One region of the Specibacter sp. AOP5-B1-6 genome, then DNA from elsewhere that is predicted to be linked to it. Evidence: riboswitches for the same ligand, from Rfam matches in the RefSeq annotation. Region 1 holds a riboswitch; each other region holds the start of a gene.
The links. A riboswitch is a leader RNA that binds a small molecule or an ion and turns the genes downstream of it on or off. The one in region 1 is predicted to bind S-adenosylmethionine.
Positions count from the first base shown of each region.

Region 2: it holds a riboswitch for S-adenosylmethionine, as region 1 does, so the genes downstream of both, ACT3TS_RS10720 (DUF1737 domain-containing protein) here and ACT3TS_RS11135 (cobalamin-independent methionine synthase II family protein) in region 1, are expected to answer to the same signal.
Region 3: it holds a riboswitch for S-adenosylmethionine, as region 1 does, so the genes downstream of both, ACT3TS_RS05465 (OsmC family protein) here and ACT3TS_RS11135 (cobalamin-independent methionine synthase II family protein) in region 1, are expected to answer to the same signal.
Region 4: it holds a riboswitch for S-adenosylmethionine, as region 1 does, so the genes downstream of both, ACT3TS_RS00810 (bifunctional o-acetylhomoserine/o-acetylserine sulfhydrylase) here and ACT3TS_RS11135 (cobalamin-independent methionine synthase II family protein) in region 1, are expected to answer to the same signal.

Region 1 is NZ_JBQSVT010000018.1:58,601-63,964, forward strand. It holds gene ACT3TS_RS11110 (hypothetical protein) at 1-88, opposite strand, end outside; gene ACT3TS_RS11115 (DUF1990 family protein) at 223-801, opposite strand; gene ACT3TS_RS11120 (MmcQ/YjbR family DNA-binding protein) at 785-1,189, opposite strand; gene ACT3TS_RS11125 (dihydrofolate reductase family protein) at 1,186-1,791, opposite strand; gene ACT3TS_RS11130 (polysaccharide deacetylase family protein) at 1,851-2,825, opposite strand; SAM riboswitch class I at 2,975-3,089, shown strand; gene ACT3TS_RS11135 (cobalamin-independent methionine synthase II family protein) at 3,101-4,306, shown strand; gene ACT3TS_RS11140 (CoA-binding protein) at 4,333-4,749, opposite strand; SAM riboswitch class I at 4,863-4,974, shown strand; gene ACT3TS_RS11145 (ABC transporter ATP-binding protein) at 4,981-5,364, shown strand, end outside.
Region 2 is NZ_JBQSVT010000017.1:56,117-61,480, reverse strand. It holds gene ACT3TS_RS10730 (bifunctional lysylphosphatidylglycerol flippase/synthetase MprF) at 1-543, opposite strand, end outside; gene ACT3TS_RS10725 (alanine--tRNA ligase-related protein) at 796-2,217, shown strand; SAM riboswitch class IV at 2,357-2,477, shown strand; gene ACT3TS_RS10720 (DUF1737 domain-containing protein) at 2,581-2,841, shown strand; gene ACT3TS_RS10715 (rhodanese-like domain-containing protein) at 2,838-3,230, shown strand; gene ACT3TS_RS10710 (O-succinylhomoserine sulfhydrylase) at 3,339-4,550, shown strand; gene ACT3TS_RS10705 (hypothetical protein) at 4,543-4,998, opposite strand; gene ACT3TS_RS10700 (UDP-N-acetylglucosamine 1-carboxyvinyltransferase) at 5,131-5,364, opposite strand, start outside.
Region 3 is NZ_JBQSVT010000007.1:127,471-132,834, forward strand. It holds gene ACT3TS_RS05455 (sugar ABC transporter substrate-binding protein) at 1-1,201, opposite strand, end outside; gene ACT3TS_RS05460 (LacI family DNA-binding transcriptional regulator) at 1,506-2,531, shown strand; gene ACT3TS_RS05465 (OsmC family protein) at 2,583-3,161, opposite strand; SAM riboswitch class IV at 3,199-3,318, opposite strand; gene ACT3TS_RS05470 (ABC-F family ATP-binding cassette domain-containing protein) at 3,504-5,141, shown strand; gene ACT3TS_RS05475 (SDR family NAD(P)-dependent oxidoreductase) at 5,242-5,364, opposite strand, start outside.
Region 4 is NZ_JBQSVT010000001.1:162,973-168,336, forward strand. It holds gene ACT3TS_RS00800 (hypothetical protein) at 1-41, shown strand, start outside; gene metX (homoserine O-acetyltransferase MetX) at 143-1,336, opposite strand; gene ACT3TS_RS00810 (bifunctional o-acetylhomoserine/o-acetylserine sulfhydrylase) at 1,346-2,668, opposite strand; SAM riboswitch class IV at 2,745-2,861, opposite strand; gene ACT3TS_RS00815 (Tex family protein) at 3,117-5,364, opposite strand, start outside.

The DNA.
Region 1 (5,364 bases):
CCAGTGCAGGGGCAACCAAAGGGGACCGTTTAAAGCTGGCCCCATCCTGTACACAGCTTGCCATGCCATGGTCCTGGTGGTTCTTCACGGCGGCACATTCCATCCACTGGCCGGTCGCAGCGTGTCAGTCCCGTATCGGGCCAACTCCGTGCGGAAAGCCATTGACTCTCAGTGTTAAAGAGTGGCTGGGGCACAAATCATAACGGCGTTTTCCCGCAGAAGTTAAAAGCCGCCCGCCAGTGCGCGTGCCGCCTGCTGGTAGGAGCGGGTGACTCCGGCCTGGGTGAGCTTGGTGACCGGGGAACCAAGTGAATAGATGAATCCGGCAGGCTTGCTGAACGCCAGGAGCCTGAAGTGGACGCCGCCGTCGGATGTTTGCATGGCGGTGAAGGCCTCCTCGCCCAGCGCCGGGTGTCCGGGCAGGGTTCCGTACCCAAAGCCTGCCATCGTTGCCTCAGCCCCGTCGGGGCCTGACATCGTTTGAGGTTCCACCGTCCACACCACTTCGCAGGGCACCGGCAGTCGAAGGCGGCCCACCCCAAAACCGCTGACGACCCGGGCGCCAACAATTGCCCGGGGAGGCGCCGTGACCTGCAGGCCGGCACGCTGCTGGATCTGCCAGGTCATGATGCCTTCGGCCAGGGCCGCAAAGGCCTCGGCACCGTGCCCCACCAGGATGGTCTTGTCCACGTGGTCAAATCCCTTGGGCCACTCCACCGCACCGGCAGGTTTTTGCGCCGCCAGCCGGGTCAGGCCGAGGCAGGGATAATCCAGGCGGCCGCGGTCAGCTTTTGGCAACACGTGCACTCCATTTCAAGGCGGTTTGTTGTTTCTTGGGCAGGCCGTCCACCACAAGGTCGTAGGAATCCTCCAGCATGTCCAACACCATGTCCGCGTCCACCGCCGTGCAGTCCACGGTGTTCCAGTGCCGTTTGTTCAGGTGGTAGCCCGGGACGATGCCCGCGTGCGCGGTGCGCAACTGCGCAGCCAGCAGCGGATCGCATTTCAAGCTGATGGACAGCGCCGGCACGTTGAGGTCGCCCAGGGCAAACACCTTGCCTGTGCGTTGTTCGCCGCCGCTGCTGGCCCTGACCTTGAACACGCTGAGTTCGGGCCCAAAGGGGAAGTCCTCGTAGGCACCGGCCAGGGCCAGCGCGGCCGCACGCAAGGATTCCGCATTGAGGCTCATGGCTGCGTCCGTGCTTCTTCGCCGGCCGCTGCGGAGCCGGACGCTGCGGCGCTGAGCACTGCGTAGCTCAGCATCGCGAACTCCCCGTGCTTGCTGGCGGCGCTCAGCTTGAGCCTGTCGGCCCCCACATTGCGCGGCAGCAGCGGCGCCCCGCCAACCAGTGCGGCCGGGGCGATCGTGACGACGAGTTCGTCCAGTGCCCCAAGATCCAGGAACTGCCCGGCCAGGTCGCCGCCGCCAACCACCCACGCGTCCAGGTCGCCGGCGGCATCCTTGATCTCGTCCAGCACATCGGCGACAGGACCGTTGACGAAGCGCACATCCGCCCCTTCAGGCACGGGCAGCGTCCGGGAGGTGAACACGTAAGTGGGCTTGCTTCCGTAGTACTGCTGCCATTTGGCGGGCTCGGCCAGCAGGTTCTCCGCCTTGAGAACCCATTCGTAGGTGGAGGAACCCTCCACAAAGACGCCCATGGTGTCCATGAATCCCGCAATGTCCGGCCCGTCCGTGTCGTCAACGGCAAAGAGCCAGTCCAGCGAGTGGTTCCGGTCCGCCAGATAGCCGTTCAGCGTTGCCGCCGTGTAGTAAACAATGCGCGTCATGGCATCAACGCTACCCGTTGAAGAGCCCGGCGGCACGTGCCGGTTCCCCAGCCGTCAGGCTATGGAGTGGCCAGGTAGTCCTCGAGCAGCACAACCTTGAGTCCGGCAGCCTTTTGCGCCTGCAGAAATGCGCCAAGGTCGTCCGGGAACTCCGGCCGGAAGTGCATCAAGACAATGTCCCCCGGCCGCAGCCCGGCCCCGATCTGATAGTCCATGCCACCGGCGTTCGCCTTGGCTTCCCAGTCAATGATCGCCTTCATGCCGCACTCCGCCACGGCCTGTCGGATGGCCTGCGTGTAGGGCCCACCGGGTGGCCGGAAGAACATCGGCCGACGTCCGTACTGCTGCTCCTCGTAATCGGCCATGCCGCAGATCTCTGCTTTTTGCTGTTCGTAGCTCAACTTGATGAAACCCAGGTCGTGGGTCATGGTGTGGTTCTCGATCAAGTGCCCGGCCGACACATATTTTTGGTAATACTGGGGATCGCCCGCAACGAATGTGTGCGCCAGAAACAGCGACGCCTTGATGCCGTTCTTCTCCAGCAGCGCCAAATCCGAGTCCCTCTTCAGGGCGCCGTCGTCAATGGTCAGAAACACCACCTTTTGCTCGGTGGGCACCTTGGTCAGCACAGGGGCCAGCCCATTTTCGATTGGCGGCAGGACGTAGTCCGGCACGAGCCCGTCGAGGGTGCTGACCCTCCCTGTCACCGGATCAGTCACCGGATCGATCGCCGGCGTGCTTGCCGGAATGTCCGACGCCGGGGCCCCCGTCGGGTCCGCCGAGGCAGTTTTCGCCGTGCTCGGCGGGGCTGGCGTGGCAGACGGGCCTGACGCGACTGGCGTGGCAGACGGGGCCGTCGCCGCGCTGCTGCCGGCATCCCCTGCGCTTGCCGCCGGAAGGGCTGGGTCCCCGCCCAAGCTGGTCGTTGCGGCGACCCACCAGAAACCGGCGACCATCAGGGCAACGGCCACGGCGAGTATCAAGAACCCCATCCAGCGTGCCCGGCGGCGCGAATGGTCAAGATGGTGCGGCATGTCTTCCTTCTGGGCGTTCAGCATCGACTGTCAGGAACGGTGCGCGGGCATTGCCGCGATGGTTTGATCATAATCTGGCTGACGGGTCCTGCGCGTCACATGCGGCAAACAATTTTTGCGGGGCGTTGCCGGACGCTAGGCTGACACACATCCCATCCAGAGCGGCCGAGAGACCTGGCTTGTTGACGCCGCAGCAACCCTCCAACGCCCGCCGAATTACTTCGGCAGGCCAAGGAACGGTGCTACCGCCAGAAACGATGGAAAGGAATCCACTCGTGTCTTTAAATACCACCCACATCCGCACCAGCCATGCCGGTTCGCTGCCCCGCACGCCCGCCCTGCTCGCCGCCAATAAGGTGAAGGAAGCCGACGGTGCCACGGCGGAATTTGAGTTGCTGCTGCAGGAGTCCGTCGTTGACGTGGTGGCACGCCAACAAGCCGCCGGCATTGACATCGTCAACGATGGCGAGTTCGGCCATGCCATGTCCACCGCCGTCGATTACGGCGCCTGGTGGTCCTACTCCTTCGCCCGCATGGGCGGACTGGAGCTGGACGCGGACCAAAAATGGGCTCTCGACCCCGTCGAGTCGACGCCCGGCAACATTGCCCTGACGGGCTTTGTGCACCGCCGCGACCGCACCATCTTTGCCGAGGCCTACAACGACCCCGCCTCCGGCATCTTCTCCGCCGGCGCAAAACTGTTCCCCAAGTGCACCGGTCCCCTGACCTACACCGGGCACGACGCCGTCGCCTCCGACATCAAGAACCTCACCACCGGCATGGCCCGGGCAGGCGTCGAGGAAGGTTTCGTCGCCGCACTGTCTCCCGGCAGCGCCTCCCGCATCTCCAACGAGCACTATGCCACGGAGGAAGAGTTCATTTACGCCTGCGCCGATGTGTTGCGTGAGGAATACACTGCCGTCATCAACGCCGGGTTGACGCTGCAGATCGATGACCCCTCGATCGCCGAGAACTGGGATCAGATCACCCCGGCCCCCTCGATTGAGGACTACCTGAAGTTCACCCAAATCAGGGTTGAGGCGTTGAACTACGCACTGCGTGGATTGCCGCAAGACCAGATCCGCTTCCACTTGTGCTGGGGGTCCTGGCACGGCCCGCACACCACAGACCTGCCGTTCCCCGAGTTGGTTGACACCATGCTGAATATCAACGCGGGCTCATATTCCTTCGAGGCAGCCAACGTCCGCCACGAACATGAGTGGAAGATCTGGCAGGACACCAAGCTGCCCGAGGGCAAGTCGATTGTGCCGGGCGTCGTCTCGCACGCAACAAACGTGGTTGAACACCCGCAACTTGTGGCCGACCGCATTGAACGCTTTGCCTCGGTGGTGGGGCGAGAAAGCATCATCGCTTCCACTGATTGCGGACTCGGCGGCCGCGTGCACCCGCAGATTGCGGCAGCCAAGCTGGCGGCACTTGGCGAAGGTGCGGCACTGGCCAGCAGCCGGCTCTGGAAATAATCCCCGCTGCCGCCAGCGCAGTGCGGCTACAGGCCCAGTGCGGCAGCCTCGATTTTGGGGCAGGTGTCCATGACGACATCCAGGCCGGCGTCCACTGCCCGCTGTGCCGCCGCCTCGTCGATGACACCCAGCTGCAGCCAGACGGCCCGGGCGCCCACCGCAATTGCCTGGTCAACCACGTCGCCAACCCTCGTGGAATTCACAAAACAGTCAACAACATCAATGCGGCCCGGGATCTCCGCCAGTGTTTTATAGCCCGTTGCGCCGTGGACGTCGTCGCCCTTGAGGCTGACCGGGATGATCTCCTGGCCCAGGTGCTGCTGCAAAAACAAGGAAACGCCGACGGCGGCGCGGCGGGGATTGTTGGAGAGTCCAACCACCGCCCAGCGGCCCGGCGTTGTCAGCAGGCGGCGAATGGTTGCGGGGTCGTTTACATGTGCCATGAGCTGAGCTTATGCCGTCCCTGCAGAGGTCGGCCAATTGAATTGTTACGCTTCGCGAACCGCTGCACGTCCGCCAATTTCTGTCGGTCCGGTGCCGGGCCCTAGTCTGAAGGTGACCATCCCGAGCGGCTGAGAGATCTGGCTCAACGACGCCGCAGCAACCCTGGTCGGCCCCCTTTGTGGGTGTCGATACCGGCAGGGTGCTACCGCCAGGACCGATGGAGTGTTGCCATGTCTGCTTTACTTTCGCCGCCCACACCAGTCTCAGCCTCAGCGTCCCCGCCAGTCTTTGATCCGCGGGGCACGGCCGCCATGCCGGTGTCCTTTCATGAGCTGGGCCGTTCCTTTGGCTCCGGGGCCGGCACCCACACGGTGCTCCGTGATGTTTCGTTTGACGTGCGGGCCGGGGAGATTGTTGCCCTGCTCGGACCCTCGGGCTGCGGGAAATCCACTCTTCTGCGTGCCGTGGCCGGGCTCGATGCCCCGAGCACCGGCGCCGTGTCCATCGACGGAACCACCGTGTCCGGCATTGATGCGCGCTGTGCCGTGGCATTCCAGGAGCCCCGCCTGCTGCCCTGGCGGACGATCGCCGGAAACGTGGCGATTGGTGTGCCC
Region 2 (5,364 bases), on a different contig from region 1:
CATCAACGAGAACGCCACCAGCCAGGTCCGAATGCGGTGGCGCCACAAGTTGTTCAGGGAAGCAGTCGCAGCACCGAGCGCTGCCGCAGCGCCGCCATAAGCGCCCAGGATATAGTTGCCACCGAGGAAGCCAAGCCACGCGTCGTTGCCCGCGGTTCCCAGCACCACCAGCCCCGCAAGCGCCAGCGAGCTGAGCACATGTCCCAACAGGAACATCGATACCGCCCGCCAAGTGCCGACTGTCCGTTCGGCAATGCCAACGCCGATGGCGATGACAAGGAGCAGCACCACCAGGCCCGGCCACGAACCAGCGAAGAAGGCACTCACCAGCAGTGTCCACCAGGTTGCGATCACATCGTCCAGATTGATGCCGACCGCAGACAACACATCTTCCGGCACGCCCCCGGTCAACGCCCCCGTGGCTGCCGTTGCCGCGACGACCAGCAGCAGGAGCGCCGCCGTTGCCGGCGACTTCCGCAAAAACAAGACGACTCCGGATAATTTCGACTTGGATTTGCTGGCAACAGCTGGTTCGGCGGTCATCTCGTGTCCCCTGTCTCGTGGCCGGGATTTTCTGGATCCGTGCACTTATCCAATAAAAGCACAACGCCTGCCCCATAGACAGGCCTGAACTGGCGTTCCCAAAACACTGGCCACAAGCGGAGCAACATGGAAACATGGCTTGTACTCCGCTACGCCCGCACTCCGCGTGCTGCAGCAGAGCTAAGTCCTCCGGCGGATTCCGCCATACAGTTCGCCTGCGCCCTGCTTGCCGGAACCGGCGAAAGGATCCCAATGGCTGCCACCGCACCGTTGACCACCTCGGACATTCGCCGCCTCTTTCTGGAGTATCAGGCCGGATCCGGCCATGCGGTGCTGGAACGGGCCGAGCTGGTTCCCCGCAACGATCCCACCACGCTGTTCACCGGAAGCGGGATGCAGCCGCTGCTGCCCTACCTTTTGGGAGCCGACCATCCGTCGGGTGACAGACTTGCGGACAGCCAGACCTGCCTGCGGTCCCAGGATATGGAGGAAGTTGGCGACAACCGGCACACCACATTCTTTGAAATGCTGGGCAATTGGAGCCTGGGGGCCTACTTCAAGGAAGAGCAGATCCCGGCCTTGTGGCACTTCCTCACCCACGTGGCGGGACTTGACCCCGAACGCATCTTTGTCAGCGTGTTTGACGGGGACCCGGACCGGGACATACCGCGCGACGATGACAGCGCGGACATTTGGGAACGGCTCTTCCTCGCGGCCGGCGTGAGTGCCGACCGGGTGGACCTGCGCACGGAGGAACACGGCAACGCCGTGGGAAACCAAGGCGCACGCATTGCTTTTTATGGCGACAAAAACTGGTGGTCCCGTGGCGGATCCCCGGATGCAACGCCAATCGGTGATCCCTGCGGCCCGGACACGGAGGTCTTCTACTTTTTCCCCGACGTGAAGCATGACACCGCCTACGGCGCCTTTACGCATCAAAATTCCGATGGCGGACAGTTCTTGGAGATCGGCAACTCGGTCTTCATGGAATACCAGCGCAAGCAGGAAGGATTCATCAAGCTGCCCAGACACCAGGTTGACTTTGGCGGCGGGCTGGAAAGGATTGCCGCCGCGGCGATCGACAGTCCCGACGTCTTCAGGACCAGCCTGCTGTGGCCCCTGGTGGCACGGCTGGAAGAGTTGGCGGGCACCTCATATGAAGCACACCAGACAGAGTTGCGCATCATTGCGGACCATGCCCGCGGTGCTATTTTTCTGGCCAATGACGGTGTGCGCCCGAGCAACAAGCAGCAGGGCTATGTCATGCGGCGCTTGCTGCGGCGGGCCATGCGGTTCGCCCACGGGCTGGGCGTGGAAAAGAACTTCCTGGGCACCCTCGTGCCCGTGGTGGTGTCCATGTACGGGGACGCCTACCCCGAATTGGCCGCCCGGCAGCAGGAGATCGAAACCTCGCTCAGCAAGGAGGAGCGCTCCTTCCGCCGCACCCTTGCCAAGGGGCTGCGGGAACTGCGGCGCTTTTCCGCCGAGGGGCAGCTGGGCGGCCAGGCCTTCTTTACCTTGTCGGACACCTACGGATTCCCGGTTGAACTCAGCCATGAAGAAGCCGTTTCCCAGGCCCTGGATGTGTCGCCGGCATGGCGGGACGAGTTTGACCTGCTCATGGCCCAACAACGCGAACGTTCGCAAAAGACCGCCACACTGGGGGTCAAATAGTAGTTGAGTTGTCCGCCAAGGAACTGCTGGCCGGGCCCACGCCGGCAGGTACCCGGCCCCCTTGCTCCCGCGTCATGTTCCGCCACATGGGAGCCCGGGATTTCCCAGCCTCCACGCTTCCTGTGTTAGTTTGCAAGGGAGTAATGAGTGCCAGCGCCAAGCCCTGACTTGCTGGCCGGCAACCCTCTTTCCGGCGGGGTGCCTCGGGTGAATACTCGGCAAACCCAGCTTCCCACGGCTGATGTTTGCAAGCGTGAACCCCCTGCGGCGCCCAAAGCAGGTTCTCCGGCATTGAGAACCGGGCTTGCACCACCGCCACCAGCTCCCGCTTGCAGTCTCGGCCACCTGCACTGAGGAGACACCATGTCCGCGGACGCTTCCCCCCTGGCCTATCGGCTCATCACCGGTCCCGACGACCGCTCGTTTTGTGAGCGCATTTCAACAGCCCTGGCGGAAGGCTATGTTTTGCACGGCGGGCCTGCTGTCACGTTCAACGGCAGCAGCGTCATTTGCGCCCAGGCAGTGATCCTCCCGCAGGCTGTTGCCACCAGCGATGCCGCGGTGGCCACGGCCGTGGATGATCTCGACGCCGAGCTGGAGTTCGACGGCGAGGGCATCGCATGAGCTACGCAGGCGATCTGGCCCCCGCATCGGCGTGGGAGCATGTGGCGGCCGGAGCCGTCCTGCTGGATGTGCGCACCGAGGGTGAATGGGCGCACATCGGCGTCCCCGACACCTCCTCACTGGGCGCCGAACCGGTCTTCATCCAGTGGAACCTGGCCAACGGCACCAACAACCCGCAGTTCCTGGCCGAGCTCCAGGCCGTTGTGCCCACTGACAAGCAGCTGGTGGTGTTGTGCCGTTCCGGCGCGCGCTCCATTGCCGCAGCCGAGGCCGCAACAGCCGCCGGCTACACGGCCTACAACGTCCTTGAAGGCTTCGAAGGCATACAGGACGGCTATGGCGACAGGGTCGTCAACGGCTGGAAAAACCGCAAGCTGCCCTGGCACTGACCCCGCCACAAACAAAGGCGGGCGAACAGCCGGACGCTTGGGCCGCCGTCGTACTTCACCCGCGTGCCAAAAACAGGACACCATCAGCGAAAGCCAAGGGAACAGCAATTGAGCAACTTTAACGAGCACGCAGCCGGCTGGGCCGAAGACACCCAGGCCGTGCGCGGCGGACTTGACCGCAGCCATTTCCAGGAAACCTCCGAAGCCCTCTTTTTAAACTCCGGCTTTGTGTATGAATCCGCCGAAGCCGCCGAGCAGGCATTCACGGGGGAGGTGGACCGCTTTGTGTACTCACGCTACGGGAACCCGTCGGTCGCCACCTTCCAGGAACGGCTGCGGCTGCTGGAGGGCAAGGAGGCGTGCTTTGCGACGGCGTCGGGCATGTCCGCCGTGTTCACCGCGCTGGGTGCCTTGCTGGCTGCCGGGGACAGGGTGGTTGCCTCGCGTTCCTTGTTTGGTTCGTGCTTTGTCATCCTGAACGAACTGCTGCCGCGCTGGGGTGTGGAGACCGTCTTCGTTGACGGGCCCGATCTGGCGCAATGGCGCGAGGCGCTGAGTGTGCCCACCACGGCCGTGTTTTTTGAGTCCCCGTCGAACCCGATGCAGGAAATCATTGACGTGCAGGCGGTGTGCGACCTCGCCCACGCCGCGGGTGCACAGGTGGTGGCTGACAACGTGTTCGCCACACCGCTGCTGCAGCGCTGCGGCGACTTTGGTGCCGACATTGTTGTGTATTCGGGCACCAAGCACATTGACGGGCAGGGGCGGGTGTTGGGCGGCGCCATCCTGGGCTCGAAGGAGTTCATCGAGGGACCCGTCAAGAATCTGATGCGCCATACCGGGCCGGCGCTGTCCGCGTTCAACGCCTGGGTGCTGACCAAGGGGCTGGAAACCATGAACCTGCGCGTGACGCATTCATGCAACAGCGCACTGGCGCTGGGCGAGTTCCTGGAAGCGCAGCCGCAGGTCAGCCGCGTGCTGTACCCGCATCTGCCCTCGCACCCGCAGCATGAGCTGGCCAAAAAACAGATGAAGGCCGGCGGCACGGTGTTGACCTTTGAACTGGCCGAACCTGCCGGCGGCACCACGAAGGACGCGGCGTTTTCCTTGTTGAATGCCCTCCGGATCATCGACATTTCAAACAACCTCGGCGACACAAAGTCGCTCATCACGCACCCGGCCACCACCACACACCGCGCCATGGGGCCCGAGGGCCGGGCGGCCATTGGACTCTCCGACGGTTTCCTGCGCCTGTCCGTGGGATTGGAAGACGTGGAAGATCTCAAGGCCGATCTGGCGGGAGCCCTGGCTGCTATTTAGCGAGCTTGCGCGCCCATGCGGAGAAGCTGGCCACGTCGGCGCCGGACATGATGGCGGCCGGCGGCTCGCTCACGGGGACTACCAGCAGCGCCAGCGCGTCACCGGGGAATGCTGCCATCCATTTGCCCGCCTCGGCGGCCTTGCCGGCAGTTGCCGCCGCATCAACCCCTGCCGCATTGCACAGGAAGACACTCGAGTCGGCCCCGATCGGATCGACGATGCCGACCCGTCCATTGAGCAGCTCCAGAATGTCCGCCTGAAGCATGGTCACGGTGACGTCGCCGGTGCTCAGCTGCACGCAGTGCATCAGCTTGGTGCCCTTGCGTCCGCGCGGCAGGTCCACATCGGTGGCCGTCAGCCCGGCACCCCGCCACGGGATGCCGCCGTCCCTTGGGATGGCAACGGGAGGAAGGGTCGCTGTGGAATCGCGTTTGGTCCAAGAAAACATGCTGCTGAGCCTACGCGGAGTGTGGCCGCCGCGAAAAGGGACGGCGTTTGCGCAATCGGCGGGTGTCCGCGCACCCGCTTTAACCGCGAACGCCGTCCCTTTTCAACGGGGACGGCGGGGCTGCGGGAACAGTCAGTCCTGGAAGTACTCGATCTCGGCACCAATCGTGTTCAGGCGCTCGGCCAGGTCCTCGTAGCCGCGCTCAATGACGTAGATGTTGCGCAGTTCGCTGGTGCCCTTCGCGGCGAGCATGGCCAGCAGAATGCAGGCGGCCGGGCGCAGCGCGGGAGGGCAGCCGATCTCGGCGGCACGCCAGGCCGTGGGACCCTTGATGTCGATGCGGTGCGGATCCAGCAGGCGAACGCC
Region 3 (5,364 bases), on a different contig from region 1:
CTTCGTCCACAGTGGCCTTGCCCGTCAATGCGAGCTGGATGGCCGTGTAAATTTCGGTGGCAGCCTTGGGCCATTCGGCACCCAGCTCACCCGTGCGGGACCGGGCATTGGCGATCTGCTCGGTGAAGGCCTCCATGTCCGGCATCTTCTCCACGTACTCCTGCGCCAGTTCCGGCTTGGTCGGCACCGTGAAGCGGTCGGTGCTCAGGGACAGCTGGGTGTCATCGGCGGTGAAGCAGCTGATGAACTCAGCAGCCTTGGCTTGTTTGGCCGAATCGCCGGTCTGCGGGATGGTCCACATCTCGCCGCCCAGGGGTGCGATCGGTGTTTGGCCGGCCTTGTTCACTGGGACCTGCACCGAACCCCATTCCAGCGATTCATCGGCACTAAGGGCGGGGATCTGCCACGGCCCGTTGATCATCATGGCCGCCTTGCCGGACATGAACTGGTCCTTGACATCGCCCTGGCCCCAGTTGATGACGCTCTTGGAGGCGGCGCCGCTGTCGACGAGGTCCTTCCACAGCTGCAGGGCTTCCTTGTTTTCCGTGGAGTCCAACGCTGCCTCGCTGCCGCCGTTCGTCCACATGAACGGCAGGAACTGCCAGGCGCCCTCATACGTGGCAATGGCCGAGAAGGCGACGCCGAACTGGCTGTCCTGGGTCAGCGCCGCGGCCGTTGTCTTGAGTTCGTCCCAGGTTATGGGCGGCGTCAGCCCGGCGTCGGCCAGGATCTTTTTGTTGTAAAAGAGCCCCAGGGTGTTGGCTGTGGGCGCCAGCCCGTAGACGTCTCCCTCATACGTTCCGGCGTCAAGCATGCCCTGGGCGAAACCGGAGGTGTCCACATCGAAGTCGCTGAGCGGGGCCAGTCCGCCGGTGGAGGCAATCTCCTGCAGGTCTGGATTGTCCAGCATCAAGATGTCGGGCAGGGTCTTGGAGGAGGATTTCTGCAACACCTTTTGAATCAGGTCCTTGCCGGGCACCACTTCGCGGTCGATCGTGACACCGATCTCGCTTGCGCACTTGTCAATGGCCGTTTGGATCAGGGCCTTGTCCGGATCGTTGTTGTAGTAGTCCATGAGGGTCAGCGTGGACCCGTCACCGGAGGCGCTGCCGCCCCCGCCTCCGCAGGCTGTCAGGACGAACGGGGCGATGGCTGCGATGGCCAAGAACTTGGTCATGCGGGTCTTAGTTTGAATCTTCACGGTAGCTCCTTTGCTCGTTGTGGTGGTGCGGTGGTGCGGTGGTGCGGTGGTCGAAGCGCTTCGATCTGACTCGGCGGCCCTGGACTTGAATGCCGGAGGGCTGTGTCGCCGTCGTCCGCCCCGGAGAGTGCCGGGACCGACTCGCAGTAAAGCGCTTTACTTGCGGCTGTGACATTGATCATGCCCGCATCGAGGCTGCCTTGTCAAGGAAAAATAAAGCGCTTTACTTTATGTCGTTCATGCAGCAGAATGTGACTAAAGTTGGGTGAGGCAGCTTTGACCAAGAGCGACTGGGAGGAGCAGCATGGCGACCATGCAGGACGTGGCCAATCTGGCGAATGTGTCGTTGGCGACCGTTTCCTTCACGATCAACAATTCAAAGCCCGTCTCACCCAAGACCCGCGCCAAGGTGGAACGGGCGATGAAGGACCTCGGGTACCGCCGCAACGCCGTCGGCAGCGCCCTGGCCAGGGGCCGGACTCATGTACTGGCGCTGCTGTACCCGGCATTGCAACACCGTTTTTCACCCACGTCGGTGCAGTTTTTTACCAGCGCCGCTGATCAGGCAAGGCAGCGCGGCTACAACCTGGTGCTGTGGCCCATGAGCAACGACGCCGAGGCCGTCACCGAGCTGACCTCGTCGGGCCTGGTGGACGGCGTGGTGCTCATGGAGGTGCAGCTTGACGACCCCCGCGTGGCCGAGCTCTCCGGCAGCAACGTCCCCTTTGCCTTGATTGGCCGAACTCGGGACACCACAGGCATCCCCTTTGTGGACGTTGACTTTGAATCCGCTGTGGAGAACGCCGTTGACCGCCTGACCGCGCTGGGCCACACGGATCTGGTGTTGATCGACGGCGGTGTCGGCAACCAGCTGCTCGGCGGGTATGGGCCGGTGGCAAGGACGCGCAAGGCGTTTGGCGAAGTCACGGCCCAGCGCGGACTTGCCGGAGCCATCATGAGCGGGTTGCAGTCGTCGGCAGGAGGCCGCGTGCTGGCAGCGGAGTTCGCCGCCAGCCACCCGGACGCCACGGGCGTTTTAATGATGAATGAACATGCGGGCCCCGGCTTTGTCGCCGGGCTGCAAAAGGCCGGTTACCGTCTGCCGCAGGACATTTCCGTGCTGGCCCTGGCCTCGTCTCTGGACACGGCCAGCATGTCCGAGCCGGAAATGGCCGTCCTCGCTTCCCCGGCGGACGAGCTCGGTCGGCTCGGTGTTGACACACTGATAGACCAGATCGACAAGAAGGACGATCCACTCCCGCAGCTGTTGATCGGGTGCGCTTATTCTCCCGGCGCCACCATGGGGCCGGCCCCGAAGCAAAAGCGCTGACCGCAGGCGCTGGGGCAGGGGCCCTGGCCCCAACCCCGGCCAAGGCTCGCGTTAAATCTTCGTGATCACCGTGCTGAACGGCGTGGCGTTGCTGAACAGGTCCTGGACGGGGCAGCGTGCTTCCACCGTGCGGGCGAGTTCGTCATAGCGTTCCTGCGTTTCCGGGCCCGTGATGTTGACGGCCAGCCGGATGTCGCTGAATCCCGGGCGGACGGCTTCGTCGATGCCGAACAGTCCGCGCACGTCAAGGTCGCCCTCGGCATGGATCGTGATGTCGTCCACCTGGATGCCCAGCTGCTCGGCGTACAACCGGTACACCACCACCTGGCAGGAGATCACCGCGCCCAGCGCGTACTCGACCGGGCTGGCGGCCGTGTCGTCCCCGGCCAGTGCGGCGGGCTCGTCCACGGTGAACTGGTGTTTGCCGGCGCTGATGCGCGTGGCCACCGAGCCCACCCCAACCCCGGCCACTTTGTAGGTCAGTTTCCCGTTGTCCGGATTGGCGCCAATCCGCTGGGCCCAGGCCGCGCCGGCCTCGCCGAACCGGACCGAGCGCTCCGCGGCGCCGTCGATGTTGCCGGTCTGCTGCGCGCCGGACTGCTGTGAATCGGTCAGGGTTGCTTCGCTCATGGTGTTTTCCTTTGCGTCGAGGCGAGTGCCGCGCACCGCGCCATACTTACGCCGACGGCCGGTGCCGGAGGCGTCGAATCCTCACCCGGGGCACCCCACCATGGTTGCGAGGGTTGCCGCCCGACCGGCCAGGGCCGCATGGTCGAAGCTCTTGATTCTGTCCGTCAGTCTGCCCGCCGCGGACACCCCGCCCCAAGCCATCCGTCACATGCGGCAACAATGTCCAAGGCAGTCCCAAGCACGACGCCGGGCACTCCCCCACCAGCCGGCCGTCGCCTTGGGAGTGCGAGACGCACGCCACTGCCGTCCGGCGGACACCCGGAAGCAACTTAAGATGGATTCATGAGCGCAACACTTGTCGCAAAGGACCTTTCCGGAGGCCACGCACACCGCACCTTGTTCACCAACCTTTCCTTCACGGTGGCCCCCGGCGACGTGATTGGCGTGGTGGGCGCCAACGGTGCCGGCAAATCGACACTGCTCAGCTTGTTGGCGGGGGCGGCCACGCCCCAGGGCGGAACCGTCAGCACCGCCCCGCAGGACGCCTTTGTCGGCTGGCTGCCACAAGAACATGAGCGGATCAAGGGAGAATCCGTTGCCGCCTACATCGGCCGGCGCACCGGCTGCACCCAGGCCACCGAAGACATGGAAACCTCCGCAGAGGCGCTTGGTTCGGGCAACTCCGCCGCCGACGACACGTACGCCACAGCCCTTGACCATTGGCTCGCGTGCGGGGCAGCGGACCTCGACGACCGCATTCCGGCAACGCTGGCCGAACTTGGCCTTGAGGTGGATCCGGACGCGCCCATGACTGGACTCTCCGGCGGGCAGGCCGCCCGCGTTGCCCTAGCCGCGCTCCTGCTGAGCCGCTTCGACGTCGTGCTTCTGGACGAGCCCACCAACGATCTGGACCTCGCCGGGCTGGCGCGGCTGGAGGATTTCGTGAAGGGGCTGCGCGGCGGCGTCGTGCTGGTCTCGCATGACAGGGAGTTCCTGGCCCGCACCATCACCTCGGTGGTGGAGCTGGATCTGGCGCAAAACAAGGTGGCCGTGTACGACGGCGGCTACGACTCGTTCCTCGAGGAGCGTGCCATCGCCAAGCGGCACGCCCGCGAGGCCTACGATGAGTTTGCCGACAAGAAGGCCGACCTCGTGGGGCGGGCGCGGACACAGCGTGAGTGGAGCTCGCAGGGGGTGCGCAACGCCATGAAAAAGGCCCCCGACAATGACAAGCTCCGCCGCAAGGCAAGCGGCGAATCCTCCGAAAAGCAGGCCCAAAAGGTGCGGCAAATGGAGTCCCGGATCGCGCGGCTCGATGAGGTTGAGGAACCGCGCAAGGAGTGGGCGCTGCAGTTCAGCATCGGCGCCGCACCGCGCTCCAGCACCGTGGTCTCCACCTTGAATGCGGCGGTGGTGCGGCAGGGCGGCTTTACGCTGGGGCCGGTCTCGATGCAGGTCAACGCCGGCGAGCGCATTGGCATCACGGGCCCCAACGGTGCGGGCAAGTCCACCCTGCTGCGGCTCCTGCTGGGCCGCACTGACCCGGACGACGGCGTTGCCTCCCTGGGCGCCAACGTCGCCATCGGCGAGATTGACCAGGCACGCAGCCAGTTCCCCGAGGGGATGCCTCTGGGGGAAGCTTTTGAGGGCCTGGTTCCGGAGCTGAACCAGGGCGAGGTCCGCACGCTGCTGGCCAAGTTCGGGCTGAAGGCGGACCAGGTGACGAGCCCCGTGGGCGCCCTGTCCCCCGGCGAACGGACCCGCGCGTCGCTGGCGCTGCTGCAGGCCCGCGGCGTCAACGTGCTCGTGCTCGATGAGCCAACAAACCACCTTGACCTGCCGGCGATCGAGCAGCTTGAGGAAGCGCTGGAGAGCTACGAGGGAACGCTGCTGCTTGTCACCCACGACCGCCGGCTGCTGGAAAACGTCCGACTCGACACCCGCTGGGCCGTGCAGGACGGCCGGGTCCTGGAGCTGTAGCCGCGCTCCGGATGCTGCCCGGCGTTGCTTGGCAGGGACGATGAAGCCGGCGCCCGTGGCGGCTGGCATTGCCGTGCCGCCACGGACGCGTCGTGCCGGATCAGGAGAAGTTGATGCCCCCGTCGATGAGGACCGTCTGGCCCGTCATGTGGTCTGAATCCGGGCCGGAAAGGAACGAAACCAGTTTGGCGACATCCTCCGGCTCCGAGACCCGGCCGGCAAG
Region 4 (5,364 bases), on a different contig from region 1:
AGTACGCCGTCCACCGCGAGGCAATCTTCAAGAACTTCTAAACCCCAAGCCAACTGGCCCGCAGTTATGGTTGCTGAATCAGCCTATTTAGGTTGATTCAGAAACCACAACTGTGGGCCAGTTGGCTAAGCGGGCCAAATGCTTAAGGCGTGAAGAAGGACTCCTGCAGCAATCGGCCCACGGCAGCCACTTCGGTGAGGAAGCCGTCGTGGCCAATGCCCGAATCAATCCGGGCAACGTCCACGTCTCCCGGCAGTGCTGCCGCCAAGGCTTCCGACTGGGCCGGAAAATACAGCCTGTCGCTGTTGACCGCCGCCACCAGAAATTCAACGCCGCCCGTCACGGCCAGGGCCTGCTCGAGTGTGCCGCGGCCCCGTGTGACGTCGTGGCTCATGAGCGCCTCGGTGATGGCGATGTAGCTGTTGGCGTCGAACCTGCCCGCCAGTTTGTGGGCCTGGTGGTCCAGATAGCTTTCAATCTGGTACCTGCCCACGGCGTCGGTTCCGAGCCGGCCGTGGCTGATGGTGCCGCCGTCGTCCTGGGCCTTGCGGCCAAAGCGCGACTCCATCTCCGTTTCAGACCGGTAGGTGATGTGGGCAATCCGGCGGGCGAGCCCCAAGCCTGAGATGGGGGCTGCGCCGTCGTAATAGTCCCCGCCGGCAAAGTTCGGGTCCTGGCGGATCGCCAGCACCTGAGCTTGGGCGAAGGCAATTTGCTCGGCGGTGCTGGCCGCGCACGACGCCACCACGGCGCAGCGCTGCACACGACCGGGGTACGTGGCAGCCCACTCCAGCGCCCGCGCGCCGCCCATGGATCCGCCAATGACGGCGTGCCAGGAGCTGACACCAAGGGCGTCGGCCAGGCGCGCCTCGGCGTGGACGGAGTCGCGGATGGTCACGAACGGGAAGCGGGAACCGTACGGCCTGCCGTCCCCGGCAATGCTGGACGGGCCGGTGGTGCCGTAGCAGCCGCCGACGATGTTCGCGCACACAACAAAGTATTTGTCGGTGTCGATCACGGCGCCGGGGCCCACGAGGCCTTCCCACCAGCCGTCTTCCTCGGAATCGCCGCGGCTGACATGGGTGCTTCCGGTGAGGGCGTGCTGGATGAGCACGCCGTTGTCGCCGGCGGCGTTCAGCGTTCCCCAGCTTTCAAAGGCCATGGTCACCGAGGGCAGCACGCCCCCGGCTTCCAGCGGCAGTGCGCCGATGTGAACCGAACGCAGCACCCCGCCGCCCTGGCCAACAGCGGCCGACCAGGAACTGCCGGCCGGCTCGGGTGTGCTGGTTTCAATCTCGGGGGTCACCATGTTGCGCTCCGCTGCCGTCTTTGTCACGCGGCTCATTCAGCTCACGGACGATTTTGCGGCGCGGAACCCGGCTTCAAGGTCGGCGATGATGTCGGCAACATTTTCCAGGCCCACGGACAGCCGCACCAGTCCCGGGCGCACGCCGGCGGCAAGCTGCTGCTCGGGTGAAAGCTGCGCGTGCGTGGTGGACGCCGGGTGGATGACCAGGGATCGCACATCGCCCAGGTTGGCGACGTGGGAGTGCAGCTCCAGGCCGTCAACAAAGCGCTTGCCGGCTTCCGCACCGCCCTTGATGTCAAAGGAGACGATGGCGCCGATGCCCTTGGGCCCGTACTTGCGTCCGCGCTCAAACCAGGGGCTGGAGGGGATTCCTGCGTAGGCCACGGCCTCCACATTTTCATTGCTTTCAAGCCATTCGGCCACTGTCACGGCGTTGCTGACGTGGCGTTCAACGCGCAGGCTCAACGTCTCGATGCCCTGGGCGATGAGGAAGGCGTTGAACGGTGAGATGGCGGAGCCCAGGTCCCGCAGCAGCTGCACGCGGGCCTTGAGGATGTAGGCCAGGTTGGCGCCCAGGGCGCTGCCGACGCCGAGGTCGCGGGCAAACACCAGCCCATTGTAGGTTTCGTCCGGGGTGTTGAAGCCGGGGAACTTCTCCGGGTCGGCAGCGAAGTCAAACTTGCCGCCGTCGACAATCACGCCACCAATGGCGGTGCCGTGCCCGCCCAGGTACTTGGTGGCCGAGTGGATGACAATGTCGGCGCCCCATTCCAGCGGACGGAGCAGGTACGGGGTGGCCAGGGTGTTGTCAACGATCAGCGGCACACCGGCCTCGTGGGCAATGGTGCTGATGTTTTCCAGGTCCAGGACGTCCTGGCGCGGGTTGGACACCGTCTCGCCAAAGAATGCCTTCGTGTTCGGGCGGACGGAGGACCGCCATTCGTCCAGGTTGTCGGGGTCGGACACAAACGTGACCTCGATGCCGAGCCGCTTCAACGTGTGCGCGAGCAGGTTGAACGTGCCGCCGTAGACGCTCGGGCTGGAGACGATGTGGTCCCCGGCCTCGGCCACGTTGAGGATGGCGAAGGTCGTTGCGGCCTGGCCCGAGGCGAGCAGCAGGGCACCGACACCGCCTTCCAGGTTGGCAACGCGCTGCTCCACGGCATCCGTGGTCGGGTTGCCGATGCGGGTGTAGATCGGCTCCAGCTCGGCAAGGGCAAACCGTGCGGCTGCGCTTTCGGCCGACGGGAACACGAACGACGTCGTCTGGTAGATGGGCAGGGCCCGCGCACCGGTGGTGGCGTCCGGCTGCTGGCCTACGTGGATCTGACGGGTTTCAAATGACCAACCGTTACTCATGGATGGAATCCTTCACACTAGAGGCCTGCAACAAAACCCTCCGGCGCAGACTGCACGGAAGGGCCTTGAAATCGATGGCCCGCGCTTGCACCGCAACCGGTCGGTTCGATGCCAGGTCCTCACCCGGGGCACCCCACCGCGGAAGGAGGGTTGCCGGTCAGCAAGCCGGGGCTGTGCGCTGACACTCATGACCTGCATCCAGTGTGGAAGAAACCCCGCAATGCCGCAAGATTGTGACAACTTTATGACTTAAGCGAAGAACTGCTTGATTTTTGGCCCAAAAGGTGGCTTCGGCTGAACAACCGGATGACCGCTTGCCGTTTCGGGGCCATTCCGTCTGGACTGGGCATGCAACTGCGGAGCGGGAAGCAGTTGATGCAGTCAACAACCACGGACGACGCCGGACACGCACCTTCCAGCGCCCGCCCCCTGCCGCCGGGCTGTGGACTTACTTGCCCAGTCCTGCCCGGCGCAGCGCCTCGGCCATGGCGGTGTTGGCCGACGGCGCGGCTGAATTGGCCAACCGAACTGCCGGGTTGGGGCGGCCCTGCGCCCCGGCACCCCGGTTGGAACTCTGGGTGGAGCCCTGGGTGGAGCCCGGCTGCCGGCCCTGCCCTCGTCCGCGCGCATCGGCAGCGCCGCCCTTCGGCGAGGGACGTCCGGAAGTCCGGGAGCCGGCGTCGGGCTTCCCGGGCTGGGAATTTCCCGTCTTGGCACCGGCCCCCACCTCGTCGTCCAGGCGCAGGGTCAGGGAGATGCGCTTGCGTTCGGGCTCCACCTCGAGGACCTTCACACGCACCACCTGGCCGGATTTGACCACTGCATGCGGATCGGACACAAAGGAATTGCTCATGGCCGAGACGTGGACCAGCCCGTCCTGGTGCACGCCAATGTCAACGAAGGCGCCAAACGCCGCCACATTGGAGACCGTTCCTTCCAGGATCATGCCCGGACGCAGATCGGTGATTTTCTCGATGCCGTCGGTGAAGGTGGCGGTTTCAAAGCGGGGGCGGGGGTCGCGGCCGGGCTTTTGCAGCTCGGCAACGATGTCCTGCACCGTCGGCAGGCCGAAACTGCCGTCGACAAATTCGCCCGGGTTAACGGCACCCGCAGCGCCCACTCCCCCGGAGATTTCCGCCGTCGAAGCACCAACGGCGGCCAGGATCTTGCGCGCCACCCCATAAGCCTCCGGGTGGACGCTGGAGGCGTCGAGCGGCTCCGCTCCCCCGGTGATCCGCAGGAACCCGGCGCACTGCTCGAAGGCCTTCGGGCCAAGCCGGGCAACCTTGAGCAGTTCGCGGCGCTTGGTGAAGGGCCCGTGTTCGTTCCTGTGTGCCACGATGTTTTCACTCAACAGCGGGCCGACGCCGGCCACTCTCGCCAGCAGCGCGGGAGAGGCCGTGTTCAGGTCCACGCCCACGGCGTTCACACAGTCCTCCACCACGGCACCCAGGGAACGTTCAAGCTTCGCCGGGGTGAGGTCGTGCTGGTACTGGCCCACACCAATGGACTTGGGGTCGATCTTCACCAACTCGGCCAGCGGATCCTGCAGGCGCCGCGCAATGGACACGGCCCCGCGCAGGGACACATCCATGCCGGGCAGCTCGGCACTCGCCAGTGCGGAGGCGGAATACACCGAGGCCCCGGCCTCGGACACCACCAGCTTCGTGACCTTTTGGCCAGGGCTCACGCGCTTGAGTTCGGCGACCAGTTCGGCCGCCAGTTTGTCGGTTTCCCGGCTGGCCGTGCCGTTGCCGATCGCCACCAGTTCAACGTTGTGTCGTTGCGCCAGGGACACCAGCGTGGCGAGGGCTTCGTTCCAGCGCTTGGCCGGGGCGTGGGGATAGATGGTGTCGGTGGCCGCGACCTTGCCGGTGCCGTCGACAATGGCGACCTTGGTGCCCGTGCGCAGCCCCGGGTCAAGTCCCAGGGTGGCGCGGTTTCCGGCCGGCGCGGCAAGCAGCACATCACGCAGATTGGCGGCAAATACCCGGACCGATTCCTCTTCCGCGCTTTGGAACAACCGCACCCGCAGGTCCACCGAGAGCCGGGTCAGGATGCGGGTGCGCCATGCGAGGCGCGCACTGGTCATGAGCCAGGTGTCGGCCGCACGCCCGGATTCGGCAATGCCCAGGGACTGGGCCACGGCGCTTTCATAGCGGGAACGCGCCTGGGCCTGTGCGTCTGCGTCCCGGGGATCGGCCTCGGCCAAATCCAGTGAGAGCACACCTTCCTTTTCGCCGCGCAGCAACGCCAGCACGCGGTGGCTGGGCAGGGTGTGCGGAGGCTGGGCAAAGTCAAAGTAGTCCTTGAACTTCTCGCCGTCCACGGACTTTCCGGCTTTCGCCGAGGAGCGCAGCCGACCGGTCTTCCAGAGCTTCTCGCGCAGCCCGCCCACGAGCACGGCGTCCTGCCCGGCCCGTTCAATCAAGATGGCGCGGGCGCCGGCCAGTGCGTCGTCGGCGCTGGCCACTCCGCGGGCGTTGTCGACAAAGGCGTCCGCTTCGACGGCGGGGAATCTGGACGGGTCTGCCAACAGCGCATCCAGCAGCGGCTCCAGTCCCGCTTCACGCGCGGCGTCGGCTTTGGTCTTGCGGGTTGATTTGTACGGCAGGTACAGATCTTCCAGGTCGGATTTGGTGGCGGCCGCGTCGATGGAGCGGCGTAACCCGGCCGTCAGCTTGCCCAGGCCGTGG